3 regions of the Nonomuraea antimicrobica genome follow, and region 2 is predicted to be linked to each of the others. Evidence: riboswitches for the same ligand, from Rfam matches in the RefSeq annotation. Region 2 holds a riboswitch; each other region holds the start of a gene.
What was found. Region 2 has a riboswitch for cyclic di-AMP ahead of ABD844_RS36915 (C40 family peptidase). Riboswitches for the same ligand answer to the same signal wherever they lie in the genome.

Region 1 (3,937 bases), on a different contig from region 2:
GGCCTCCCCGTGCAGCACGAGCGTGGGCACCCGTACCCCGGCCAGCAGCTCCGTACGGTCGCCCGAGGCCATGATGGCGGCCAGTTGCCGCGCCGTCCCCGCCGGGTCGAAGCAGCGGTCGTAGGCCAGCCCGGCCCGCGCGACGATCTTCTCCCGGTCCAGCTCGTAGCCGGGCGAGCCGATCGTCGACCAGGTGCGTACGGCCTGCTCCAGCACCGCCGCGCGGTCGGCGGGCGGCCGGCCCGTCAGGACGGCCGCCGCGGCCTCGGTGGGCGGGGCCACGGAAGGGCCGGGCGTGGACATGATCGAGGTCAGGGTCAGCACCCGCCCGGGGTGCCGGATGGCCAGCGTCTGGGCGACCATGCCGCCCATCGAGGCCCCCACCACGTGGGCGGCGGGCAGGCCGAGGGCGTCCATGAGCGCGGCGGTGTCGTCGGCCAGGTCGTCCAGCAGGTACGGCGCGGGCGCCCCCGCCGAGGGAACGCCCAGGTCGTGCAGGTGCGTGGACAGGCCCGTGTCGCGGTTGTCGAACCGTACGACGTGGTGTCCCTGCTCCACCAGGAGTTCGCAGAGCGCTTCGTCCCACTGGATGAGCTGGGCGCCGAGCCCCATGATCAGGAGCAGCGGGCGTCCTTCTGGAGAGCCGAAGCTCTCGTAGGCGATTTCGATGCCGTTCGCGGCTACGCGGGTCGTCACGGAGACCAGAATGTCATTCTGGTCCGGGCGGCGTAAAGCAAGGCCCGTGCTCGCGGAGGAAGGAGTCTCAGCGCACGAGGAGGGGGCGGAGGCGGTCGCTGCCGAGCAGCGCGGCGCCCGCGGCGGTCAGGGTGCCGGCCACCAGCACGGTGCTCACGGAACCGCCCTGGTTCTCCACCCCGTCACCGGACGCGCCGTCCGCGTCGCCGTCGACCGCCGGGGGCTCCTGGTCGGCCGGAGGGGTGGCCGGGTTGTTGTCGCGCTCGGCCCAGGCGCCGGTCGAGAACGGCACCGGGTGGTTCTTCTTGCCCACCCCGTCGCCCCACTTGGTGATCACGTAGTCGAGCTCGATGTGGCCCTGGCCGCCGACGCCGTCCACGCCGAGGGTGTCGGAGTTGAAGCTGCCGCCGGTCAGGTCGGCGAACGTCTTGGCGTCGAGGTCCAGCATGATCCCGCGGTTCGACGGTTCGCCCGGCCCGCGGTCGCCCACGAAGAAGGGCGCCTTCTTGCCCTTGTAGACCACGTAGCCCTCGGTCATGAGCGGCCAGCTCGGGCTCGCGGCCAGGCCCTTCTGCATCGGTTTGCCACTGGCGGGCAGGCCCGTGTCGCCGGCGCGGCCCGAGGAGTCGTCCCAGAAGTACGAGGCCGTGGTCGAGCCTTTGAGCAGGATCTTCTCGTTGTCGGCCGAGTCGGCGTGGGCGGCGGTGCCGACCAGGACGAGCGCGCCGACCGCGAGGGCGGTGAGGATGGCGAGGGAACGCAGACCAAAACAGGCAATCATGGAACAGCAACACCCTTCACGGGGGGACAGGGAGGTTGCGCCCGAAAAACGGCGCAGCGGGGCACAGCGCTGGGCGTTTCACTACGCAGAGCGCACGATGCGAACCTGAGGAAGGGGGCCGTTCAGTTGGCGGCCGTCAGCAAGCGGCCTGGGGGTACGACGCGCTGGTGCATGGGGTATGTCCTCTCCATCACGCCTACCGGGTTAGCTGACGGGTTCGGGCGTGGAGATGCCCTACCGGCACAGGCCGGATTCGCCCCAAGAGGTGGTTCCCCGGCTCCCGAGGGGGTTCGGGATTCGGCGCCGGCCGGCTGCCCTTCTGGGTAAGGACTAGGTCACCGGCTGGTAATGGCGATTACTGTAATGACGGAACCGGACATTGCCAACGTTTCATCATGAATCGGACAAAAGATCTACCTTTGACCGGGAAGAAAAAGGGGGCACGGCATCCCGTACCCCCGGAGAATTCCAGCCTCAGCCGCCGCTCTTGCGCCTGAACGATCTTTTACTCGCAGCCGGACCGTGCGCCCCGTGGATCTTCGATGGGTCGCCGCCCCTGCCACCCGCGCCCGAGCCCGCGTGCTGGTTGCGCTTGCGCTCCAGCGCCTCGCGGAACTTGCGCTTCATCTCGTCCTCGGGAGTTTCGCTGACTTCCGGCTCCGGTGTATCCGCCATGAGGACCTCCAAGGTATTGGGGACAAGTCACAGCTTCGCACGGCACCGGTCACGACGCGAAACCGGCCTCGACCTTGGACTGTGGCGTGGCGGGCGTACGCAGCCGGTTGTTCGGCAGCGCCACCAGCGCCACCAGGGCGATCACCGCGCCCGCCACCCCGAGCGCCGGGATGACCACCGAGGCCGCGGAGGCGTGCGCGGCGGCCAGACCGTGGACGGGCGCGGTCGCGGCGACCTCCGAGGTGTAGAGCGTGCCGCCGACGGCCAGCGCCACCGAGCCGCCGATCTGCCGGAAGAAGGTCAGGTTCGCCGAGGCGGTGCCGATGTACTGGGGCTCGACCGACTGCTGCGCGACCACCGTCAGCCCGGACAACATGGGCCCCACGCCCAGCCCGAGCGGCAGCATCCACAGCGCCACCGCCAGACCGCCGCTGTCCACCGCCAGCCCCGAGCACGCCAGCGAGCCCGCTACCAGCAGGAACGGCGACGCGAGCAGCCACGGCTTGTACCTCCTGGTCCGCGACATGAGCGCGCCCATCAGCACGCTGCCCGCCACCATCCCCAGCATCATCGGGTAGATCCGCAGGCCCGACTCGGTGGCACCGGCCCCCAGCGCCTCCTGGAAGTAGCGGGGCAGGAAGACGACCCCGGCGTACATGCTGAAGGCCGTGCAGAACGAGATCACGTTCACGAGCGTGTAGCCGCGGTTGGCGAACAGCCCCAGCGGCATGATCGGACTGGCCGCCCGCCGCTCCACCGCCACGAAGACCGCCAGCAGTGCGAGCGCCAGCAGGATCGGCCCGGCCACGGGGAGGTCGGTCCACGTGTGACCGTCGAGCCCCTTCTCCGTCAGCCCCAGCAGCAGGGCGCTGACGGCCACGGTGAAGACCGCGATCCCGGCGTAGTCGGGCCGCCCGCCGCCGGTGCCCGGCCGGTGCGGCAGCCGCGAGACGATGATGGCGACCAGCGCGATCCCGAGGGGCACGTTCACGTAGAAGGCCCAGCGCCAGCTCGCGTGGTCGGTGAACACCCCGCCCAGGAACGGCCCCGCCAGGTACGTCAGCCCCATCACCCCGCCGAGGGCGCCCTGCACGCGGGCACCGTTCTGCCCGGGCGGGAACATCTCCATCACCAGCGCGATCGACAACGGCAGCAGCGCGCCCGCGCCGAGCCCTTGGAGGGCGCGGAAGGCGATGAGCTGGCCCATGTCCTGCGCCGCCCCGCACAGCGCCGAGCCGGCCACGAACACCACCATGCCGATGAGCAGCAGCGGCTTCCTGCCGTGCTGGTCGGACAGCCTGCCGTACAGGGGCACGGTCACGGTGGAGGTGAGCAGGTAGGCGGTGACCACCCAGGTGTAGAGCGCGCTTCCGCCCAGTTCGGACGTGATACGTGGCAGCGCCGTGCCCACGATCGTCTGGTCCAGCATCGCCAGGAACATCCCGCCGAGCACGGCGAGCAAGATGAGGCCATTGCCCTTGTTGTCAGTTTTCACAGGTGAAGAGTGATAGGTAAGTCCTGACATGTCAACTTTTCGATATGCTGGCGGGCATGTCCCTACGGATCGCCCTGCTCGGGCTGCTCTCGGCCGTCGGCCCCGCGAGCGGCTATGACCTGGCCAAGAAGTTCGAGCGCTCGCTCAATCACGTCTGGCAGGCCGGGCACACGCAGATCTATCCGGAGCTGGTGAAGATGGCCGCCGACGGGCTCTTGGCGGTCGAGGCGGAGGGGGCGAGAGGGCGCAAGATCTACACGGTCACCGCCGAGGGCGACCACGAGTTGCGT
Region 2 (3,937 bases):
CCTGGCCACCAACCGCTGCCACCACTCCGCCAGCGGCGCAGGGGCCCCCGGAGGCTGTACGCCGACCGGCGCGCCGTAGCCCTGCTGCCCGTAGCCGGGCTGCTGGCCGTAACCGCCCTGGCCGTACGCCTGCGGCTGCCCGTAGCCGGCCTGACCGTACTGCTGCTGGTCGCCGTACTGGGCCTGCTGGCCGTACTGCTGCTGGTCGCCGTACCCGGGCTGCTGGCCGTAGCCGGGTTGGGCGTAGCCGGGCTGCGACTGCTGCTGCTGGCCGTAGCCCTGCTGCGGGTAGCCCTGCTGGCCGTACTGCTGGCCCGACTGCGCCTGCTGACCGTAGCCCTGCTGCCCGTAGTCGGGCTGGGACTGTGGCTGCTGCCCGTACTGCTGGCCCGATTGGGGCTGCTGGCCGTAGCCCTGCTGCTGGCCGTAGTCGGGCTGGGACTGGGGCTGCTGGGCGTACTGCTGGCCGTAGTCGGGTTGCGACTGCTGCTGCTGACCGTAGCCCTGCTGACCATAACCCTGCTGGCCGTACTGCGGCTGCTGGCCCGACTGGGGCTGCTGGCCGTAGCCGTACTGCTGCTGTTGCTGCTGACCGTAGCCCTGCTGGCCGTAGCCCTGCTGCTGGTCGTAACCCTGCTGCCCGTAGCCGGGCTGCGAGGGCTGCTGCTGGCCGTACTGCTGCTGCTGACCGTATTGGGGCTGCTGCTGGCCGTAGCCGTACTGCTGTTGCTGCTGTTGCTGCTGTCCGTACTGGGGCTGCTGCCCATAGGCGTCGTCCGCCCGGTAGCCGATCACAGTCGCGTCCGGGTCGGGTTCGCCGGGGTGGCGGCCCGCGTTCTGCTGCCCGTACGGGGTGCCGGGTGCAGAATTTTCGCCGGATGGGTCCTGTGGATACGGCGGCTGTCCGGTGCTCACCGTGTCACCTCGCTTCGAGTGCGCATGTGGCACGTGTCAGGACACATGCCTGTGCTGCCCAACGTATCGACATAGGTATCAACAATCACCTTTCCATCAGGTCAGGGTCCGCGTCACCCGATGTCAGATGGAGCAGCATGCGGGTGTTACCCAGGGTGTTCGGTTTCACGTGTTCCAGGTCGAGGAACTCCGCCACGCCCTCGTCGTACGAGGCCAGGAGTTCGGCGTACACCTCGGGGGAGACCGGCGTGCCCTGTATAGGGCGAAAGCCGTGCCTCGCGAAGAAGTCGACCTCAAAAGTCAGACAGAATACACGTCGCAGACCCAGATCCGTCGCCTGCTGTATGAGCGCCGAGACGATCCGATGGCCGACGCCCTTGCCCCGGCACTCAGGATCCACGGCGACGGTGCGGACCTCGGCGAGGTCTTCCCAAAGCACGTGGAGCGCACCGCAGCCGACAACCTGCCCGCCCCGCTCTGCCACCCAGAACTCCTGTACGTCTTCGTACAGGGTCACCGTGGCCTTCTCCAGGAGCCGCGGACCAGCGCCCGCGTAGGTGTCGACGAGACGTCTGACCGAGCGCACGTCGGGCGTGCGGGCACGCCTGACCACCACCGCGGTCTCCGGCATCGTCAGTTCCGCCACCTGCTCCATGGCTCTCCAGGGTACAGATGTCATTACGGCTCGGCCCTAACTCCCATGTCTCGGCCTATCTTGTTACATCGTGTGGCCATGCGTGCACGAAACCCGCGTGCCCCCTCGTTCTGGCGGAACCAACGGCAAAGAGGACATAAAGTCAGTTCTGCACGGTTGGGCACGAGATCACCTTGTGACCCTTCAGTTGCGAAACCTCTACAGACTCGGCAGTTGTGGTTGAGCCCGAACCTGGAGTGCATTAGTGTCCAGCGACGATGTTCGCCGCGTGTCGCATGCGGCGAACCCGCCCAATCCTCGCAAGGGGAGCCGGGGACCCGCCGGTGGCGTCCTCCCAGCGCCACCAACTGGGGTGAATCCGACCCGTTCGGTAGGGCTGCTCCGGCCCGAACCCGCCAGCTAACCCGGTAGGCGTCGACGAGAGGAGCTGGTTGGTGAAGCGCACGCTCAACCGCGGGGGGAAGCCGGCGGGCAAGCACGCCCGCCCTCGTGAACAGGCGCGGCGACCACGCCTCTTCGGTGTGGTAAGTGTCACAGTCGCCGCGTTCCTGATCGCCGTCCCCGTCGGCTCGGCGTCCGCCGACCCCAAGCCCTCGCTGCAGGACCTGGCCAAGCAGGTCGAGCAGATGCACACGGAGATCGAGACGCTGTCCGAGGACTACAACGGCCAGCGGGAGAAGCTCAAGGCCGCCGAGAAGACCGCCGACGCCGCACAGAAGACGCTGGCGACCAGTCAGGCCGATTTCGAGGCCAAGCGCGCCAAGGCCGCCCTGCTCGCCGAGAACGCCTACATCACCGGCGGGCTGAGCAGGGCGCTGGCGTTCACCACCTCCGCCGACCCCGACACCTTCCTCGACAGCGCCGCCACCACGTACGTGCTGGAGCAGCAGCAGGGCGAGCAGGTCAACCAGGTGGCCAAGGCCAGGGAGGCCGCCGAGCGCGCCCAGGCCGGCGCCAAGACGCGCATCGAGGAGGTCGAGAAGCTCGTCAGCGACCTCGACTCCAAGCGCGACAAGATCACCAAACTCGTCACCAAGGTCGAGAGCAACCTGTTCAAGCGGGCCCTGGGCGAGGCGGGCCGGTCCGGCACGCGGGCCCAGCGCGTCAACCTGCCGATCGCGGGCAGCGGCAAGGCCGCGCAGGCCGCCCGCTGGGCGCTCACGCAGCAGCTCAAGCCGTACGTCTGGGGCGCCGAAGGGCCCAGCTCCTACGACTGCTCCGGCCTCGTCATGGCCGCCTACCAGAAGGTGGGCATCTCGCTGCCGCACTACACCGGCAGCCAGTGGACCGCGGGCAAGCACATCGACCGCTCCGAGCTGCGGCCGGGCGACCTGGTGTTCTTCTACAACGACCTGCACCACGTGGGCATCTACCTCGGCGGCGGCATGATGGTGCACGCGCCGCAGACCGGCGACGTCGTACGGATCGCCTCGATCGAGGGGCGCCCGTGGGCCGGCGCGGTACGCATCGCCAACTGAGCCCGGCATCGGCCGGATCTCCCGTCGCTAGATCAACTGGCGGCGGGCCGCCCAGGCCACGGCCTCGATCGCCGTGGCCACGCCGATGCGGTCGCAGATGCCCCGCAGCCTCCGGCGTACCGTACGACCGCTGATATCCAGTCGTCTGCCCACCCGGTCTACCGTGACCCCCTTGGCCAGCTCCGCCAGCAACGCCAGATCCGCATGGCTCAGCTCAACGCCTTCAGTGAGCACATCCATCGGGAGCCCTCCCCCCCAACAGCAGAACTTGGGCCTCTCGACCGGGCCCAAGTCGCTCCTCGCAGACGGTAAACGCATCGCGGAAAGGTCGTCAAGCATGACAATCGCCACTCTTGACGAGCGCTATTGACATGATCCGAAATGTGTGACGTACTCGCGATATGTCGGCATCGATCGGTCCACGATGAGCGACCCCGTCGAGCCTTCCGCCGTTCCGGATCAGCCGTCGACGAGCCCGGCCGACGTTCTGGGTTTCGATCCGTTCGATCGGGAGTTTCTGCGCGATCCATATGCGCGTTACCGCGAGATGAGCGCGCGCGGCGCCCTCTTCCGTACGCCCGGCGGCCTGCTCGTCGCCACCACCCACGAGCTGTGCTCGACGCTGCTGCGCGACCCGCGCTTCGGCCGCGGCCCAGGCGGCGGGCCCAACAGAGACCCAGGTCAGCCCGTTGAGTCGTTCCTGTGGATGGACCCGCCCGACCACACCAGGCTGCGCGCGCTGGTGAGCAGGGCCTTCACCCCGCGCATGATCGAACGGCTGCGCCCGCGCGTCGAGGCGGTCACGGCCGAGCTGATCGACGCGCTGCCGGAGGAGGCCGACCTCGTGGAGGGGCTGGCGTACCCGCTGCCGGTCACGGTGATCAGCGAG
Region 3 (3,937 bases), on a different contig from region 2:
GCCTCCCCTTCACACGAGCTGATCCCGCACGTACTCGCGCCACCGCGCCGTCAGCGTGGCGACGGAGAGGCCCAGTGAGGCGAGCGCCCGATCGACGCCCGCCCGCTGGGCCGCACGGTAGAGCCTCACCAGGGTCCCCTCACCGAACCGGTCAGCGAGGAAGCGACACGCCAGCCAAGCCTCCTGGTACGCACGCGCGAGCCGGACCGGGTCGGACCCGTCCGCCGCGAAAGCCGCAGGTCCGGGCAAAGCGCTCGGCAGGCGCCCGGCCCGCGCCTCGACCGCCAGTTCGGCCGCCGCCGTGGCGACGGGCAACCCGGCGTCGCGATAAGCCACGTAGTCCGCGAACCCCTCGTAGAGCCAGACCGGCAGACCCTCGGTCCCGGCCACGACGTGGGTCAGCTCGTGGGTCAGGACGACGTCCTTGCCGGTGGGGTTGAGGGTGGCGAAGAGTTCGGGGACGACGATCACGCGCCCGCGGTCGGCCACGGCGGCCAGGCCGTCGAGCCGGTCCACTCCGGCCAGCGCGGCGGCCTCGCGGGCGGACTCCGGCACTACGACGAGCGGTCGTACCCGCCCGCCCAGGACGGCGGAGACGCGGAGCCCGGCCGTGTCCGCCCTGCGGGCCAGATCGGCGAGCCCGGCCGAGTCGTGCCCAGCGGGCTCGTGCCCGGCGGGCTTGTGCAGGGCCACGACGGAGTGCCTGCCCCGGCTGACGACCGTGCGGCCGGGCCACAGATCGCGTATCTCCGGGGGCAGGACGGGGAGATCGGGGAGCGGCGCCGCGCCCGGGACCAGGAGCAGGAGGACGGCCACCACGGCTCGTCGGCTCACCTGCTCGGACACGGGGCCGATCGTAGCCGCCCGGCACTCGTGCCCGCGCTTGCGCGGATCCACGGCCACCGCTTGGCAGCCGCTGCGTGCGCCTGGGCGGATTCGCGACTGCCGCTTGGCAGCCGCCCGCCGCACCCGCGTGCTGCTTGGGCGGACTCGCGGCCGCCGCTTGGCAGCCGCCGCACCCGCGTGCCGCTTGGGCGGATTCGCGGCCGCCCGCGGGGACAGGCGAGAGCCCCGCCCGGATCGGGGGGAATCCGGGCGGGGCTTCTTCACATGCCGGGACGGACCGCGCCGACGAAAGACGACTTACGCCATCCGTCCAGCTTGTCGATGCGTACCCGTTCACCTGTCCGTGGTGAATGGATCATCTTGCCCTTGCCGACGTACATGCCCACGTGGCCGAGCCCGCTGAAGAACAGCAGGTCACCTGGCTTGAGGTTGCGCCAGGAGATCTTGTTCCTGATGCGGGCGAACTGGCTGCTCGCCACGCGCGGGAGCTTGACACCGGCCTTCTTCCAGGCGAACAGGACGAGGCCGGAGCAGTCAAACGAACCAGGCCCTGTGCCCCCGTACCGATACGGGTCACCGATCTGGTCCTTGGCCGCGGCGACGGCCTTGCGGGCCTTCGCCTGCTGCCGGGCGACCTTGGCGGCCCGTTGCCGGGCAGCCGTGGCCGTCTTCGAGGCGCCGGCGGTGGTCGCCGCCGGCGCCGCCGTTCCGGCCGAGTCGCTCGTCGTCGTCGCCTGAGCCGTGGGGGCATGGAGGACCAGACCTCCGGCCGTCACGGTCATCGTGAGTGCCACGCCGCTCAGGGCGAAGCGGGACAGGCGGGGGTTCTGCAGGGAGCTAGACAGGATTTCTCCTCGCGTCTTCCACGAACGCCTACCGGGTTAGCTGACGGATTCGGGCCTGGAAGTAGCCCTACGGCGCGATTCGCGCGCCGACTCACCCCTGATCCCTCGGGAAGAACGGGATCGCTGGGTCCCCGGCTCCGTGCCTCATGACTGCACGGATTCGGCAGGTCGCCGCCCGATGAGGGTGCTGCTCCTCGGGGATATCGGGGGCGACCGGCGGATCTTTGTCTGTCTCACATCGGGAGGAACCGATGCCGGTTCGCGGGGGACATGGCTTGTGCACCGCGACGACGCCAGAAGCTACGCCGAAGGTTCAAGGATCGGCAAAGCGCACGCCGGGCTGTAAAGATCAGACAGAGGGGGATGTCAGAGCTGAAACCCCTGCTGGGACCCCAGGCTTTGTTACCGGAATGTGACCCTGCTCACACTTGGGCGCGTCCAAGATTGTCAGGTCCCAAACATCCCTTTCGTCACATCCGTCACACCGACTCCGGTTCCGCGAGCACCCGCGAACGGTTCACCCATGGGGCCACCATCGCGATACATGTCGCGAAATATCGCCACAACCTACGATCCATAGCCATATTCGAAAGGCCGGGCCACAGCCCCATTCTGTCCAGTTGATCAACATAGCTACTATGATCCATAGTAATGAGAACGCTGTCGGCTCATGGTCGGTGACCGCAGACCGAGCGGGAAACCGGAAATCAGCGCCGCACGATCAAGCGCCGTACGGTCAGGGCTGTGCGATCAGGGTTGCGCCCGGGTCAGGGGCGGATGGCGCCGACCAGGTTGCGGCCGTACGCGGAAAGCTTGACGACCTTGACGACGTCGCCCGTCTGCGGCGCATGGACGATGTCCCCGTTGCCGGCGTAGATGCTGACGTGCCCCAGCCCCTCGCTGAAGATGAGATCCCCTGGCTGCAGGTCGTCGAGGTCCACCTTGCGGTTCGCCCCCCACGCCCACTGCTGCCACGTCGTACGCGGCAACGTCACGCCTGCCGCCGCCCAGGACGCCTGCGTCAGCCCGGAGCAGTCGTACCCCCTGGGCCCTGTGCCGCCGTAGATGTACGGCTTGCCCACCTGCGCGTACGCGAACCGCAGCACCGCGGCCCCGTTCCCCGAGGCGGGCCCCGTGTACTTGATGCCGACGCTGTCCGGGTTGCCGGGGTTGTACGCCCCCAGCTTCTTCAGCAGCTTCTTCTGCTGGGTGATCAGCTTCTGCACCTCGGAGCGTTCCTTCTGGACCGAGTCCCGCTCCTTGTCGGCGTCCTTCAGTGCCGCCTCGGCCTTGTCCCGCTCGCCCTTGAGCCCGCGGTTCTCCCGGTCGAACACGGCCAGCTTCTGGGCCCGTTCCTGCGCGAGCTGCCCGGCCACCGCCAGCCCCGCCAGCGTCCCCGCGGGGTTTTCCGAGCCGACGATGCCGGGCCAGGAGGTGACGTCCTCGCCGAGCTGGTAGCTGTCGACGGCCATGCCGACCACCTGCGCACGCAGGTCCTCGACGGTCGCCAGCTTGCGCTTGTAGCCGTCGTTCAGCTTGGTGTAGGTGGTCTTGGCCTTCTTGTAGCGCTCGTTCGCGGTGTTGTACCGGTCGACGACCTTGTCGGCCTGGTCGTTGAGCTTGTCGAGCTTGGCCTTGGCCTGGGCGAGCGTGGGCTCGGGATCAGCGACGGCCGCTCCGAGAGGGGTCAGCACCAGTCCGAACGCGAGACCCGCGGCCACCGGTACCCCGCCAAACCTCACAGTGTCGCCTCCCAGGGATTCCACCTGGGGCGAAATAGTACAGAAGCGACGAGTGAGGTATCGCCCAAACCCGGCAATTCATAACTTATGCGCGGCTCAGCCGACGCAGCAGCAAGCCAGACGGAACGGGTCTGGCACCCATCCGCCTGACCGACTCGGCCACCTCCCGGTCGGACGACACCACGGCGATGGCCCGGCCTGGCGGCTCGGCGCGTACGAGCTGGCGGATGACGTCGTCGGCGATCTCCCCCGGCGCGCTGAACAGCACCCGCACCCCGCGCGGCGCCACCACCTGCACGGGGGCGTTCAGCTCTGCGCCGTCGAACACCACGGTCACCTCGACCCGGGTCTGCGCCACCAGCCCGCCGAGCGCGTTCATGAGCCGGGTGCGCTGGTCGGCGAGGGTGAGCGTGCCGTAGCCGGTCTTGGTGACGTTGTAACCGTCTATGATCAGATGCACCTGCGGCAGCGCGAGGAGCTGGTCGAGGAGCTGGGGGTCGTCGT

Region 1: it holds a riboswitch for cyclic di-AMP, as region 2 does, so the genes downstream of both, ABD844_RS16790 (hypothetical protein) here and ABD844_RS36915 (C40 family peptidase) in region 2, are expected to answer to the same signal.
Region 3: it holds a riboswitch for cyclic di-AMP, as region 2 does, so the genes downstream of both, ABD844_RS14795 (C40 family peptidase) here and ABD844_RS36915 (C40 family peptidase) in region 2, are expected to answer to the same signal.

The regions. Positions count from the first base shown of each region.
Region 1 is NZ_BAAAZP010000067.1:16,741-20,677, reverse strand. It holds gene ABD844_RS16795 (alpha/beta fold hydrolase) at 1-696, opposite strand, end outside; gene ABD844_RS16790 (hypothetical protein) at 764-1,477, opposite strand; cyclic di-AMP (ydaO/yuaA leader) riboswitch at 1,656-1,790, opposite strand; gene ABD844_RS16785 (DUF5302 domain-containing protein) at 1,952-2,152, opposite strand; gene ABD844_RS16780 (MDR family MFS transporter) at 2,202-3,647, opposite strand; gene ABD844_RS16775 (PadR family transcriptional regulator) at 3,704-3,937, shown strand, end outside.
Region 2 is NZ_BAAAZP010000149.1:59,275-63,211, reverse strand. It holds gene ABD844_RS36925 (RDD family protein) at 1-915, opposite strand, end outside; gene ABD844_RS36920 (amino-acid N-acetyltransferase) at 1,001-1,570, opposite strand; cyclic di-AMP (ydaO/yuaA leader) riboswitch at 1,848-1,999, shown strand; gene ABD844_RS36915 (C40 family peptidase) at 2,092-3,048, shown strand; gene ABD844_RS36910 (LuxR C-terminal-related transcriptional regulator) at 3,076-3,288, opposite strand; gene ABD844_RS36905 (cytochrome P450) at 3,434-3,937, shown strand, end outside.
Region 3 is NZ_BAAAZP010000051.1:33,234-37,170, forward strand. It holds gene ABD844_RS14790 (gluzincin family metallopeptidase) at 10-846, opposite strand; gene ABD844_RS14795 (C40 family peptidase) at 1,107-1,640, opposite strand; cyclic di-AMP (ydaO/yuaA leader) riboswitch at 1,702-1,867, opposite strand; gene ABD844_RS14800 (C40 family peptidase) at 2,459-3,412, opposite strand; gene ABD844_RS14805 (NYN domain-containing protein) at 3,519-3,937, opposite strand, start outside.